One region of the Kaistia algarum genome, then DNA from elsewhere that is predicted to be linked to it. Evidence: predicted binding sites of a transcription regulator. Region 1 holds the regulator's gene; the other holds the start of a gene.
The links. Region 1 encodes LexA, which represses DNA repair genes until DNA is damaged. Its sites were predicted from a motif close to TGTTCNNNNTGTGTTCNG; they were not measured.

Region 2: the regulator LexA is predicted to act here: its motif matches at 5,605-5,622, upstream of recA (recombinase RecA).

The regions. Positions count from the first base shown of each region.
Region 1 covers NZ_JAPKNJ010000002.1:56,372-64,121, forward strand. The annotation lists gene OSH05_RS13625 (glutathione S-transferase N-terminal domain-containing protein) at 1-456, shown strand, start outside; gene gltX (glutamate--tRNA ligase) at 566-1,987, opposite strand; gene OSH05_RS13635 (ComEC/Rec2 family competence protein) at 2,272-4,554, shown strand; gene lexA (transcriptional repressor LexA) at 4,548-5,246, opposite strand; gene OSH05_RS13645 (efflux RND transporter periplasmic adaptor subunit) at 5,560-6,756, shown strand; gene OSH05_RS13650 (efflux RND transporter permease subunit) at 6,808-7,750, shown strand, end outside.
Region 2 covers NZ_JAPKNJ010000003.1:611,086-618,835, forward strand. The annotation lists gene OSH05_RS21115 (cytochrome P450) at 1-601, shown strand, start outside; gene OSH05_RS21120 (cytochrome P450) at 673-1,941, shown strand; gene OSH05_RS21125 (hypothetical protein) at 2,004-2,333, shown strand; gene OSH05_RS21130 (class I SAM-dependent methyltransferase) at 2,340-3,194, shown strand; gene OSH05_RS21135 (pseudouridine-5'-phosphate glycosidase) at 3,207-4,118, opposite strand; gene OSH05_RS21140 (GGDEF domain-containing protein) at 4,361-5,452, shown strand; gene recA (recombinase RecA) at 5,671-6,756, shown strand; gene OSH05_RS21150 (GFA family protein) at 6,756-7,136, shown strand; gene alaS (alanine--tRNA ligase) at 7,278-7,750, shown strand, end outside.

The sequences.
Region 1 (7,750 bases):
CTGGGCCGGAAGTTCGGCCGCTTCTATCCGGCGGACGAGCGCAAGCGCGTTGCCGTCGAAGAATGGCTGATGTGGCAGATGGGCGGCTTCGGGCCGATGCTCGGCCAGCGCAACCATTTCTCCGTCTACGCGCCCGAGCGCATTCCCTATGCGACCAAGCGCTATCAGGACGAGACGCACCGTCTCTACGGCGTGCTCAACAAGCGCCTCGCAACTCATGAATATGTGGCCGACGATTATTCGATCGCCGACATGGCCATCTTTAGCTGGGCGGCCGGCTGGGAGACCCAGCAGTTCGACACGTCGGACTTCCCGAGCGTCAAGCGCTGGATCGATCTCCTGAACGCGCGTCCGGGCGTGCAGCGCGGCATGGCGATCAAGGCGCCGGTGGTGCCGGTCAGCGTCGCCGACGACAAGGAAGCCCAGAAGGTCTTGTTCGGCCAGCGCGGCAACTGAGCCGCGCGGCACGGTCATCGAACAGAAAAATGCCCGGGCGATTGACCCGGGCGTTTTGTTTGGAACGTGTTGTGAACGGGCCGAGCCCGAGCCTCGTCGGCTGCTTCGATCAACCCCTCGCCTGATCCGCGATGCGACCGAGGCTTTCCTCGCGGCCGAGGACGATCAGCACATCGAAGATGCCGGGCGAGGTCGAGCGGCCGGTAAGCGCGGCGCGCAGCGGCTGTGCCACCTTGCCGAGCTTCAGCCCCTTCGCCTCCGCGAACGCCTTCACGGCCTCTTCCGTCGCCTCGACGGTCCATTCGACGGCCAACAGCAGGCTGTGCAGGTCCTTGAGCAGCGCCCGCGCATCAGCGTCGAGGATGGTCGACGCCTTCTCGTCCAGGGCGAGCGGGCGCTCCGCGAAGAGGAAAGCTGCGCCGTCCTTCAGCTCGATCAGCGTCTTGGCCCGCTCCTTGAGGCCGGGCAGGGCCTCGCGCAGCTGCGCCGCTCGCTCCGGCGTCAGCCGGGCGAGCATGGCCTCGCCGCCGGGCAGATAGGGCAGCGTCTGGACGAAGCTCGCATAGAGCGCATCGTCGGTCGCGGCTCGCATGTAATGGCCGTTCAGATTCTCTAGCTTGGCGAAATCGAAGCGCGAGGCCGAGCGGCCGACATCGTCGACATCGAACCACTCGATCATCTGCTCCAGCGACATGATCTCGTCATCGCCATGCGCCCAGCCCAGGCGGACGAGATAATTGCGCATCGCCTCCGGCAGGAAACCCATGGCGCGATAGGCGTCGACGCCGAGCGCGCCGTGGCGCTTGGAGAGCTTGGCGCCGTCGGGACCGTGGATGAGCGGGATATGCGACATGACTGGCACCTCCCAGCCCATGGCGCCATAGATGATCATCTGGCGCGCGGCATTGGTGAGGTGGTCGTCGCCGCGGATGATGTGGGTGACGCCCATATCGTGATCGTCGACGACGACCGAGAGCATATAGGTCGGGTTGCCATCCGAGCGCAGCAGGACGAGGTCGTCGAGATCCTTGTTCGGGATGACGACGCGGCCCTGCACGCGGTCCTCGATCACCGTCTCGCCCTCGAGCGGCGCCTTGATGCGGATCGCGGGGGCGACGCCAGCCGGCGCCTCCGACGGATCGCGGTCGCGCCAGGTGCCGTCATAACGCGGGGCACGGCCCTCGGCGCGCGCCTTCTCGCGCATCGCGTCGAGCTCGGCGGGTGTACAATAGCAGCGATAGGCCTTGCCGACGGCCAGCAACTCCTCGACCACCTCACGGTGGCGCGGCGCGCGAGCGAACTGGAAGATCGTCTCGCCCTGCCAGTCGAGGCCGAGCCATTTCAGCCCGTCGAGGATCGCGGCGATTGCCGGCTCTGTGGAGCGCTCGCGGTCCGTATCCTCGATGCGGAGCAGCATCGTCCCGCCCGTATGCTTCGCATACAGCCAGTTGAACAGCGCCGTGCGGCCGCCGCCGATATGGAGGAAGCCGGTAGGCGAGGGTGCGAAGCGGGTGACGACCGGTTTGGACATGAAACCTTCCGAACGGACGGAAATGGGGGGCGGGGGCGGAGCGGACCAGAACGAGCCGAGCCTATCGGCCGCGGAAATGGCGGTCGTATGGCACGGGGGCGTATGGCATGGCGCCGAATGTGGCGGCTCATGTAGCATGGAGCGGCGTCAGGGCGAAAGACGGGGCGATGGCAGGCGAACGGCCGCGGTCGGAGGAACTGGACGAGAGGCTGTTTCCGCCGGGCGACGCGGAACCAGCCGACGATTCCGGTCGGCCCCCCTTTCCTCACGCACCGCCTGGCTATGTGGCCCGTTTTCGAATGTGGGTCGCGACGGTATTCGAGCGGGAAATCGACACGGGGCGCGGCTTTCTCTGGCTCGCCGTAACCTATGCCGCTGGAATACTTGTCTATTTCACAGCGCCGTCCGAGCCCTCCGGTATTGCGCTCGCCATCCTGACGCTCGCGCTGGCTGTCGCTGCTTGGAAACTGCGGCACGGCCGAGCCGGGCTCTTTCGGCTGATGCTCGTCGCCGCGATGGCAGTGGCCGGTGCGACGACGATCAAGCTTCGCACCGATCATGTGGCCGCGCCGCGGCTGGAACGGCAGATGACGGGCACACTCACCGGCTTCGTCGAGGCGCGGGAGGCGCGGCGCGGCGGCTTTCGCCTGACGATTCGCGTCGTCTCCTTCGATGCCAGGGGACTGGCTGCACTGCCGGAGCGCGTTACCACCACGGTGCGCGGCAGCGCGCCGGCCGTTGGCGAGGGCGTCACGCTGCTGGCTCGGTTGCGCCCGCCTTCCGGGCCAGCCATGCCCGGCGGCTATGATTTCGGCCTGCCGGCCTATTATGGCGGGATCGGCGGCACGGGCTTCGCCTATGGCCGCGTCAACCCGGCCGAGCTTGGCGAACCGCCCCTCTCGATCCGCCTGACCATGCCGCTCGAGGCCCTGCGGGAGGCAATCCGCACGCGCATTGGGGCCTCGCTTTCCGGCGATACGGCCCGCATCGCCACGGCGCTCGTCATCGGCGATGCGGGCGGCATCAGCGAGGAAGGCGAAGATGCGCTGCGCCAATCGGGCCTGGCTCATGTCCTGTCCGTGTCCGGGCTCCACATGGTGCTCGTCGCCGGCTTTGTGTTCTGGGCGGTCCGGGCGGCACTGGCGCTCTCTCCGGGGCTGGCGCTCCGCCGGCCGATCAAAAAATGGGCCGCTCTCGCCGCGCTCGGCGTGACCTTCTTCTATCTGCTGATTTCCGGCCTCGATGTGGCGGCGCAGCGCTCCTTCATCATGACCGGCGTCGTCTTCCTCGCGATCCTCGTCGACCGGCGGGCGATCTCCATGCGCAATGTCGCGATCGGCGCCTTCGTGGTGCTGGCGCTCAGCCCCGAAAGCCTGCTGGTGGCCGGATTCCAGATGTCTTTCGCCGCGACGATCGCGCTTGTCGCCGGCTTCGAGGCGCTGTCGCGGCGGCCGCGCGGGCTTCGACCGGTTTCGCACTCGCGCTTCGGCTCGGTGCTGCGCTGGTTCGGGCTGCTTATCGGCGGATTGGCGCTAACGTCGCTGCTCGGCGGGCTCGGCACCACGCCCTTCGCGCTCTATCACTTCCAGCGCATGGCGCCGCTCTCAATCCTCGCCAATGTCGCGGCGATGCCGCTGGTCGATTTCCTGGTCATGCCGCTAGCGCTGCTCGCGGTGCTCGCCATGCCGTTCGGGTTCGAGGCCCCGTTTCTATGGGTGATGGGCGTCGGCATCGACGGCATGTCCGACGTGGCGCGGACGGTGAGCGACTGGTCGGAGGGGACCGGCTCGGCGGCTATGCCTTCCGCGGCGTCGCTGCTCGTCTTCATGGCAGGTTTCCTGTGGTTGGCGCTGATGCGGGAGCGCTGGCGCCTGGCCGGGCTGGTGCCGATGCTGGTCGGCGGCGCGCTGGCGCTCTATCCGCATCGGTCGGACATCATCATCGCTCCGGATGGGCGGCAGGTCGCAATCCGCACGGGCAATGGCAGCTACCAGATCCTGGCGCGAAAGATCGACCCTTTTATCGCCGGCATATGGCTGAGAGCCGATGGCGACAGTCGCGAGGCGAAGGACCCGGCGCTCATGGCCGCGACGCGCTGCGATGCCTCGGGATGTGTGGCGCCTATGCCGGATGGCCGGCTCGTCGCACTGGCGCTGGAGCGCGATGCGTTTGCCGATGATTGCCGGAGCCCCGTACTCATCGTAACGCCCATCGCCGCACCGACGGGCTGCGCCGCCGAGGTCGCAACGATCGACCGCGATCGTCTCGCTCAATCCGGGTCGATCGCGCTCGATCTGAGGCCTGTCGCTACCCGAAACATCGCTGATCCGCCATCCGCCGACAAGGTCATCGCCGCGGCGACGGAATACGATTCCGCAGTCCGCCATACGCTCGACGACGAGGACGTTCCGGCACCCGAACCTGGAAGCCCGCAGCCAAGAGCGGGCCCGGCGCCGCTCGACGCCGAATTTCTCGTCACGACGGCCTTCCCGCGTGTCCGCCGTCCGTGGATGCCGCCCTATGACGGCGACGACGAACCCGAAACCGGCGGGGCAGGGGCTCAGTAGCGACGCAGGAGGCCGACCAGCCGACCCTGGATGCGGATCCGGTCCGGCCCGAATATGCGCGTCTCATAAGCCGGATTGGCGGCTTCCAGCGCGATCGAGGCGCCACGTCGGCGCAGCCGCTTCAGCGTCGCCTCCTCCTCGTCGACAAGAGCCACGACGATGTCGCCCGAATCGGCCGCGTCGGTCTTGCGGATCAATACCGTGTCGCCGTCGAGGATGCCGGCTTCGATCATCGAATCACCGCGAACCTCCAGCGCGAAATGCTCGCCCCCACCCAGCATTTCCGGCGGCACGGTGATCGAATGGCTCTGTGTCTGGATCGCCGAAATCGGCACACCGGCGGCGATGCGGCCCATAACGGGAACGATCACTGGCTCCGGCACGTCGCTGTCGGTCTGCCGCATCTTGCCGAGGCTGCCTTCGATGACGCTCGGCGAGAAGCCGGCTCGCTTGGGCCGCTGCATGGTCGGCGCCATCGCCTCCGGCAGACGGACCACATCGAGCGCGCGGGCCCGGTTGGGCAGGCGGCGGATGAAGCCACGTTCCTCCAGCGCTTTGATCAGGCGATGGATGCCGGACTTGGACCGAAGGTCCAGCGCATCCTTCATCTCGTCGAAGGAAGGCGGCACGCCCGTCTCCTTCAACCGTTCATGGATGAACATCAGGAGCTCATACTGCTTGCGAGTCAGCATTGGTCGGTCCACGCCACGAATTGCCGGATACGGAACGGTCTGCGATTCGGCGAAGAATCATCAAGTACAAACCGCGAACAAAGTACATGTTCTATATGTGTTCCGCAAGCTGGCGGCGCGATCTTCGTGGATTGACAGGAATCGGACCAGGGATCGCCCGCATGCCACACCTCCTTAATAATCGCCGGACTAGATCGTCCCGCTATGGCGTCGCGCCGGAGCCTGAGGCAGGATCGGAACGAGATTCTGGCTCTGCCGGCAGCAGGCGGAGCTGAGGGATGCGTGCGTCGGGCAATCGAGGCTGAGGGGACAGATGGTCAAGATTGGACAATGGCGGAAGCCGGCAGGCGGGCTCCCGCTGGTCGTGGCGGGTCTGGCCGCTCTGTCGCTCGCAAGCTGCAACGACAAGAATGAATATGTGCCGCCGCCGCCGCCGAAGGTGACCGTCGCTCCGCCGCTTCAGCAGGATGCGACGCTCTATATGGAGCTCACCGGCAATACGACGGCGATCAACCAGGTCGATCTCTCGGCGCGCGTCCAGGGCTTCCTGACATCGATCAACTATGTCGATGGCCAGACTGTGAAAGCTGGTACCACGCTGTTCGGCATACAGCGCGACACCTATCAGGCTCAGCTCGACCAGGCGAATGCGGCGGTCGCCTCGGCCCAGGCGGCGCAGGAAAACAAGCAACTCGAATATAATCGCCAGTCGACGCTGGTGCAGCAGCAGGTCGCATCCGTCGCCAAGGCCGACGACGCCAAGGCCCAGCTCGATCAGGCGATCGCCGCGACGCAGCAGGCGCAGGCCGATGCCGAGGTCGCGACGATCAATCTCGGCTACACCGAGGTCAAGGCGCCGTTCGACGGCATCGTCTCCAACCATCTCCAGGATGTCGGCGCGCTGGTCGGATATAGCGGTCCGACCAAGCTTGCGACGATCGTCCAGATGGACCCGATCTATGTCTATTTCACCGTCAATGAACGCCAGGTGCTTCTGATCAAGGAGCAATTGACCAAGCGCGGCAAGACGTTGCGCGACATCCATGACATTCCGGTCGAGATCGGGTTGGCCACCGAGACCGGCTATCCGCACAAGGGCGTCATCGACTACATCGCCCCGACGCTCGACCAGAACACCGGCACGCTGTCGGTTCGCGGCGTCTTCGACAACAAGGACTACGCGATGCTGCCGGGCCTCTTCGCCCGGGTGCGGGTGCCCTTGCAGACGCAGAAGAATGCGCTTCTGGTCGACGATACGGCGATCTCGACCAGCCAGGTCGGCAGCTATGTCCTGGTCCTCGGCAAGGACAACACGGTCGACCAGAAGGTCGTCGAGCCTGGCCAGCTAGAAGGCCAGCTTCGCGTCGTTACGTCGGGCCTCGCAGCCGACGATAAGGTGATCGTCGGCGGCAACCAGCGGGCCGTTCCCGGCAGCAAGGTCGATCCGCAGGACGGCGCGATGAGCACCAACACCGCGACCACAAACGCAGCCCCGCCACCCAATCCGTAGGACGCATATCGAGCCTCTCCGGTCGACGACCTTCAAGCGCAGGCGGGTTTCATGTTCTCAAAGTTCTTCATCGAGCGGCCGGTCCTCTCCAACGTCCTCGCGCTGGTCATCGTCCTGCTCGGTGCCGTGGCCCTGTTTCGGCTGCCGATCGCGCAATATCCGAACGTCGTCCCGCCGACAGTCGCCGTCAGCACCTCGTTCCCCGGCGCCTCCGCGAGGACGGTGATGGACACCGTCGCCCTGCCCATCGAGCAGCAGGTCAACGGCGTCCAGGGCATGATCTACATGCAGTCGACCAGCGCCAGCGACGGCACCTACAATCTGATCGTCACCTTCGACATCGGGACTGATCCGAACTTCGCGCAGGTTCTAGTGCAGAACCGAGTCTCGATCGCGATGGCGTCGCTGCCGCAATCGGTGCAAGTGCAGGGCGTCAACGTCCAGAAGAAATCGACCGCCGTCCTGCAGTTCGTGACGCTGTTCTCGCCGGACAATCGCTATGACGGGCTGTTCCTGTCGAACTATGGCGTGATCAACATCCAGAACGAGCTGGCGCGCCTGCCCGGCGTCGGCAATGTGGCCGTCATGGGAGCCGGCCCCTATGCCATGCGCATCTGGATGGATCCAGACAAGATGCAGGCCTTTGGTCTGGTGCCGAGCGACGTGATCCGCGCGATCCAGGACCAGAGCCAGGAAGTCACCGCTGGCATGACCGGTATGCCCCCGGCGCCGGACGGGCTCAATTACCAGTACACGATCAACGTCAACGGCCGCTTCAGCGATCCGGGCGAATTCGAAAACATCATCATCAAGGTCAACAACGACAATGGCGGTCAGATCGTCCGCGTGCGGGACATCGGCCGGGTCGAGCTGGGCTCGCAGAGCTACAGCCAGACCGCGACCTACAACGTCAAGCCGACGGCCGCCATCGGCATATTCCAACTTCCCGACGCCAACGCGCTCGATGTCGCCAAGGCCGTTTCGGCGAAGATGG
Region 2 (7,750 bases), on a different contig from region 1:
TATCACGGAGCGGCGCGGCAAGCCGGCGGATGATCTGATCTCGACGCTGATTGCCGCCGAGGAAGCCGGCGACAAGCTGACCGAGGACGAACTCGTCACTGCCTGCATCCTGCTGCTGAATGCCGGCCATGAGGCGACGGTGCATGCGACCGGCAATGGCGTGAAGGCGATCCTTCAATCAGGGCTCGATCCGAAGGCGCTATTCGCGGATGCGGACAAGACGGCGGCCACCGTCGAGGAGTGCCTGCGCTTCGATCCGCCGCTGCATTTCTTCTCGCGCTATGCGTTGCAGGATCTCGACTATGGCGGGATCTCGTTCCGCAAGGGCGGGAAGGTCGGCCTCGTCATCGCCGCGGCAAACCGTGATCCCGCGCGGTTCGTGAACGCGGACCGGTTCGATCCGGCCCGGCCGCTCCGCGCCAATGTCTCGTTCGGCGGCGGCATCCATTTCTGCATCGGCGCGCCGCTGGCCCGCCTCGAAATGCAGGTTTCGATGCCGATCCTGTTTGAGCGCCTGCCAGGGCTTCGTCTTACGACCGACCCGCTCTATCGCGAGGCCTTTCCCTTCCATGGGCTCGAAGCGCTGCGCGTCGCCTGGTGAGGGGGCAGAGCTTGCCTTTCCTGCTTGCAGGGTCCGATAATGCAGGCCCGAGCCACCGGACGGCAGGCATCATGCAAGAAGCGACCGAAGCTAACGCGACCGGCTCGATCCCGGCGCGGATCGATGCGGCGAGCGGCCGCGTTTCGATCAACCCTCGCGACCCCGCCTTCTTCCAGGATCCCTATCCGGTCTATGAGGCGATCCGCGCCGAGATGCCGGCGTTCTTCTGGGAGGAGTTTCGCAACTGGAATTTCCTGGACCTCGAGGACGTCAATGCGATAACGCGCGACCGTCGCTTCGGGCGCGAGATCCTGCATGTGGCAAGCCGCGAGGAACTCGGCTGGCAGCCCGTGCCGGAGCCGCTGAAGCCGTTTTATGAGATGGATGCGCTGTCGATCTTCCAGCGCGAGCCGCCGAACCACACAAGGCTCAGGACCGTCATGGCCCGCGCCTTCGTCCCGCGCCAGATCGAGAAGATGCGCGGCCGTATCCACGCTATGGCCAACGCGTTGATCGACGGTTTCGAGGCGAAGCGTGAAGTCGATCTCGTGCCGGCCTATACGACTCCGGTTCCAGCCTTCGTCATTGCCGAGTTGCTGGGCGTACCGCAGTCCAGCGTGCCGGAAATGCTCGACTGGTCGCACCGGATGGCGGGCATGTACCAACTCGGCCGCACGCCCGAAATGGTGGCTGCCGCCATCGCAGCAACGCATGAGTTCACCGCCTTCCTCATCGACTATATCGCCTATCGCCGTTCGAACCCTTCGGATGATCTGATCAGCACCATGATCGCGGCGAGCGATACGGGCGAAACCCTTTCCGAGCCGGAGCTCGTCTCCAACTGCATCTTCATTCTGAATGCCGGCCATGAGACGACGGTTCACGCAACCGGCAACGGCATCAAGAGAATCCTCGAATCGGGGATGGATGCCGAGATCCTGCTGGGCTCGCCGGAGATGATCGAAGCCACGATCGACGAGTGCATTCGCCTGCATCCGCCGGTCCATATCACTGATCGCTACGTGCTGGAGGATCTGGATTATCGCGGCGTGGCGCTGAAGAAGGGCCACCGCGTCGGGCTCGTCATCGGCGCGGCGAACCGCGACCCGGCCCGCTTTGCCAATGGGCAGAGCTTTGATCCGTCTCGGCCGCGCCAGCCGCACGCCTCGTTCGGCGGCGGAATCCATTTCTGCCTCGGTGGCGCGCTGGCCCGCCTTGAAATGGAAGTGACGATGCCAATGATCTTCCGCCGTCTGCCCGGGCTGCATCTGGTCGATACGCCGCGCTATAGCGACACCTATCGCTTCCATGGCCTCGATTCCCTGAATGTCGCGTGGTGAGGGAAGGCGTCTCTATGTTTCCTTTGCGATCGGTTCTGGGGACGCTGATGGGGATCGCCGCGATGTCGACTGCTTCCGCGCAGACGATTCTGGGCCTGCCCCTCCAACCGGCGGCGCTGAACGAAGCCATTGGTGCCGCTGTCGCTGCCAAGTTCGATAAGGGCACGGCGCTCTGGGTCCGCGATCTGAAGAAGTCGCTGGCGCGCAATGGTCATGGCTATTGCGGCGAAGTCGCCCTCGCCGAGTCCGGTCCATTCTCGCCGTTTCAGGTGATCCTGGAGCCGGGCGGCGATGCTTCGGTGCTGATCCTCTCCGATGCGGACAAAGCCGATGCCCTCGTTGCCCGGGAGAGCGCCACGGCGCTGCTGAAGAATGCCGGCTGTATGGAGTAGCGTCTCTTGATCGAAGGCCAACCGAGCGCCACGGCGCTACGCACCGCGATGCGCCGCGCCGCCCATCAGCTTCTCGACGAGCCGCTCGTCTTCGAGGATGCGTTGGCGCTTACCATCATCGGCGGCGATCGGGGCTCGGCGATTGCCCGTGACGAGCTTTCGCGGTCCGATTCGCCGGGCGGTTCGGCGTTGCGCTATTTCCTCGCGGCGCGCAGCCGCTATGCCGAGGAACGGCTGAAGCTCGCCGTGCAGCGCGGCGTCCGCACGGCCGTCGTGCTGGGGGCCGGGCTCGATACGCTCGCCTATCGCAGTCCTTTCGCGGCCGAAGGCCTCGTCGTCTATGAGGTCGACCACCCGGCGACGCAGGCCTGGAAGCGCCAGCGTCTCGCGGCCACCGGCATCGCGATTCCCGACAGCGTCACCTTCGTGCCGGTCGATTTTTCCGTCGATCGCCTCGACGAGAAGCTGGCGGCCGCCGGCCTCGAACCATCAGCGCCGGCTTTCTTCTCCTGGCTCGGCGTCGTGCCTTATCTCCGCGAGGAGGCGGTGATGTCGACGCTGGGGCTGATCGCCGCGCGCCCGGGCGAGGTCGAGGTCGTCTTCGATTATGCCGAGCCGCCCGGCGGGCTCAGCCGCCTGCAGCGCCTCGCGTTCGAGACGCTTGCCGGAAGGGTGGCGAGCCTCGGCGAGCCGTTTCTCTCGTTCTTCAGGCCAGATGCGCTCAATGCGCGCCTGCGGGCGATGGGCTTCACGGAGATCGAGATGCTTGCCGGCCCCGATCTCGGGCGGCGCTATGTCGGCGGCGCGTCACCGCTGGATCGCGCCGGCATCGGCCATCTGGTTTCTGCGTGGCGCGGCTGAACCTTCCGGTTCTCAGCGCAGCGCCACCGCGATCTCGGCGGCCAGCCGGGCATTGTTCTTCACCAGCGCGATATTGGTGACGAGGCTCTTGCCCGCGGTCAGCTCCAGGAGGCGGCCCAGGACGAAGGGCGTCACCGACTTCGCTCGGACGCCTTGACGCTCGGCATCGGCGATCGCGGTCTCGATATGCTCACGCATGACGTCGGCCGGAATCTCGTTCTCGGCCGGCACCGGATTGGCGATGAGTACGCCGCCCGACATGCCGATTTCTTCGCGCTTGGCAATGAAGCCCGCGATCTCGGCCGGCGCGTCGAGACGGAGCGGCGAGGGGAGGCCGCTCTGGCGCGACCAGAAGGCCGGAAGCTCGTCCTGACCGGCGGTGACGACCGGAACGCCCAGCGTCTCCAGAACTTCAAGCGTCTTGGGGATATCGAGCAACGCCTTGGCGCCGGCACAGACGACGGCGACCGGCGTTTGCGCCAACTCGTGCAGGTCTGCGGACACATCGAAGCTCGTCTCTGCGCCGCGATGCACCCCGCCGATGCCGCCGGTAGCGAAGATGCGGATTCCTGCCAGATGGGCGGCGATCATCGTGGCGGCGACCGTCGTCGCGCCCGGCCGCCCCGTCGCCAGCGCGAAGGCGAGATCCGCGCGCGAGAGCTTCATGACGTTCTGGAGGCCGGCCAGGTGCTTCAACTCCTCGGCCGTCAGGCCGACGCGAATCTTGCCATCCAGGATCGCGATCGTCGCGGGAACGGCGCCGGCGGCGCGCACGATCCGCTCGACGGCCAGCGCCGTCTCGACATTTTCCGGATAGGGCATGCCATGTGTGACGATCGTGGTTTCCAGCGCAACGATCGGCCGGCCCTCGGCCTTGGCGGCGCGGACTTCATCGGAAAAGAGCAGGGTCTGGTCGAGGGACATGGCATTCTCCCGCAGGCGATTTTCAAAGCGCGAAGCGAGGCCGCCCGCGGCGGGACCATGCCGCCTGAGCACGCCGACGGCAAGTCGTGATCAAGACGGCGACATGCGGCTTGCCGTCCCGCTATCGGTTGTGAACGGACTTTTGACCCAGGAGAGGTTTCGCCGTGGCGCGGCGGCCTGTGCCGCTCTATGTTACGCGACGATATTGCACTGGCGCCGGTTCAGCTTCCAGTTGGGGGGCCATGTCGCTCGACTATAATTCTCTGCTTCTGTCCGTTGGATTCTCGGCAGCCGGGCTCGCCATCGCCATTCTGGGCGGTTGGTTGCTCGTTCGCACGGAGCGATTCATGCTGACCTGGGCGATCGGCCTCGCCTTTCTTGTCGGTCAGGTGGCCTCGTATAGCTACTATGTCCATCGGCCGACGGTGGTCGGGGCGACCGCTTCGATGGTTCTGCTTCTGCTCGGCTTTTCGACCCTCTATGGCGCTGCCGTCCAGTTCGTCTGTTTCCGCTCCCCGATTGCGCCTTTCGCCCGTGCCGCTATCCCATCGATCCTCTCCGTCGCAATTCCCATGGCGTTCGGTCTCGATGGGATCGGGTTCTTCACTGCCAATTTCGCTGCCGGGCTCATCTTCTGCGCGACCGCGGCGCAGTATTGGCGCGGTCGTCGCGAGGCGAGGGTCCCGCTGATCGGCGTGTCCATCCTCTACGGAGTCGTGGCGGCGAGCTTCTTCCTCTGCGCTGCCGTGATTGCGATGGATGGCAAGGCAATCCTTTCCGGACCGCCGGCGAACTGGGCAGAAGATCTGAGTCTTATCGTCGCGCTGGTGGGCATGACCGGAATCGGTGCGCTTTCGCTGGCGCTTAACCAGTGGCGGCTCGCCGCACGGCATCGCCAGGACGCACTGACGGATTCACTGACCGGGCTTCTCAATCGACGCGCTCTGTTCGAGGCCTATGGCGAAAGGCCGCTTCCGGTAGGCACCACGGTCGTCGTTTTCGATCTCGACCACTTCAAATCGATCAATGACCGGCACGGCCACGCGGTCGGCGATGCGGTCCTGCGCCGCTTTGCCGCGACCCTTGCGACCGTGATCCGTCCTGGTGACCGCGCGGCGCGAATCGGTGGCGAGGAGTTCGCTCTCGTCCTGCCGGAGACACCACAGCCCATCGCCGTCCAGATCGCCGAACTCGTCCGCCATGGCTTCGAGGCGGCGCGATTCGCCGGCGATAGTGAAACGATCCGCTGCACGGTGAGTGCCGGGCTCGCGGTCGCGGACGAAGACGCGGACTCGTTCGAGTCGACGCTGACCGCCGCCGATCGCGCGCTCTAAGTAGCCAAAGCCCGCGGCCGCAACCGCATCGTTCCCGCTTCGCCGCTTCTGGCCAGCTGAGAGCTGCCTTGTCGCCGACGCGGCGACGAACGGACCGGGAACGCAAGCCGGAATCGCAAATTCCTACAAATCCTTGTCACCACCTTGTTGATGGGAACAAAGCGTGTACATTAACGGCGTTTGATCGACTCTGGTGACTATGAAATAAGGAAGCTGGGATGTCCCAAACTGCTCTCCGTCTCGTCGAAGGGGCCACAATGGACAAGTCGAAGGCGCTGGACGCGGCGCTCAGTCAGATCGAGCGCGCGTTCGGCAAGGGCTCGATCATGCGGCTCGGCAAGAGCGACAAGGTGGTAGAGATCGGGACGGTGCCAACTGGCTCGCTCGGCCTCGACATCGCGCTTGGGATCGGTGGCCTGCCGCGCGGGCGCATCGTCGAGATTTATGGCCCGGAATCCTCGGGCAAGACGACCTTGGCGCTGCACACCATCGCCGAGGCGCAGAAGAGCGGAGGTATCTGTGCTTTCGTCGATGCGGAGCATGCGCTCGATCCGGTCTATGCGCGCAAGCTCGGCGTCAATCTGGACGATCTGCTGATTTCGCAGCCCGATACCGGCGAGCAGGCGCTTGAGATCACCGATACGCTGGTGCGCTCCGGCGCGATCGATGTGCTCGTCATCGATTCGGTCGCGGCGCTGACGCCGAAGGCCGAGATCGAGGGCGAGATGGGCGACAGCCTGCCGGGCCTTCAGGCGCGGCTGATGAGCCAGGCACTCCGCAAGCTCACGGCGTCGATCTCCAAGTCGAATACCATGGTAATCTTCATCAACCAGATCCGCATGAAGATCGGCGTGATGTTCGGCAATCCCGAGACGACGACAGGTGGCAATGCGCTCAAGTTCTATGCCTCGGTCCGTCTCGACATCCGCCGCATCGGCGCGATCAAGGACCGCGACGAGGTTGTCGGCAACCAGACCCGCGTCAAGGTGGTGAAGAACAAGCTGGCGCCGCCGTTCAAGCAGGTCGAATTCGACATCATGTATGGCGAGGGCGTCTCCAAAACCGGCGAATTGATCGATCTCGGCGTCAAGGCCGGCATCGTCGAGAAGTCTGGCGCCTGGTTCTCCTATGACAGCCAGCGGCTCGGACAGGGCCGCGAGAACGCCAAGGCGTTCATGCGCGACAATCCAGAGATTGCCCGGACGATCGAACTCGCGATCCGCCAGAATGCCGGTCTGCTCGCCGAAGCGCTATTGGCGAAGGATGGCGGCGCCGGGGAGGATGACGAGGCGATGGAGGCCTGATGTCGTCGATAGCGCAGGCGGCATCGTCGCTCGGGACGGTCACAGGCGGGTGTCATTGCGGCGCGGTGCGTTTCGCAGTGCGCGGTGATTTTTCGTCCGGAATCAGCTGCAATTGCTCGATCTGCCAGAAGCGCGGCCATCTGCTGGGCTTCGTCCCCGCGGCGAATTTCGAGCTTGTAGCCGGCGAGGACAACCTCGCCGACTATCTGTTCAACCGGCACGTCATCCATCATCTCTTTTGCCGGGATTGCGGCATTGAGTCGTTTGCGCGGGCGGTAGGGCCCGATGGCAACGAGATGATCGCGGTCAATATTCGTTGCCTCGACGACGTCGATCTCTCCAACGTCGCGGTCACGCCGTTCGATGGCCGCAGCCGCTGATCGCGGCGCGGGCGGGGGGATGCGATATCCCGCCATGCGTTTTCTGGACAGTACGGCGCTCGCTCGCTACAAACGCGGCACGTTCCCTCCAGCGGCGCCCGGACGGCGCCGCTTTTCGTGGTTTCAAGCGGGTTCCCTTGCATGAGCAGCGTCAACGACATCCGGTCGGCCTATCTCGATTTCTATGCGAAGAATGGTCACGAGATCGTCGCATCGAGTTCGCTCGTGCCGCGCAACGACCCGACGCTGATGTTCACCAATGCCGGCATGGTCCCGTTCAAGGACTATTTCACCGGCCGATCGGCTGCGCCCTATCCGCGCGCGACGTCCTCGCAGAAATGCGTTCGCGCCGGCGGCAAGCACAACGACCTAGACAATGTCGGCTATACCGCGCGCCATCACACCTTCTTCGAGATGCTGGGAAATTTCTCCTTCGGCGACTATTTCAAGGAGCGGGCGATCGAGCTTGCCTGGACTTTGGTCACGAAGGAATTTGGACTGCCGAAGGAAAAGCTCTGCGTCACCGTCTATCATGAGGATGACGAGGCTTTCGGCCTGTGGAAGAAGATCGCCGGCCTCTCCGACGACAAGATCATCCGGATTTCCACATCCGA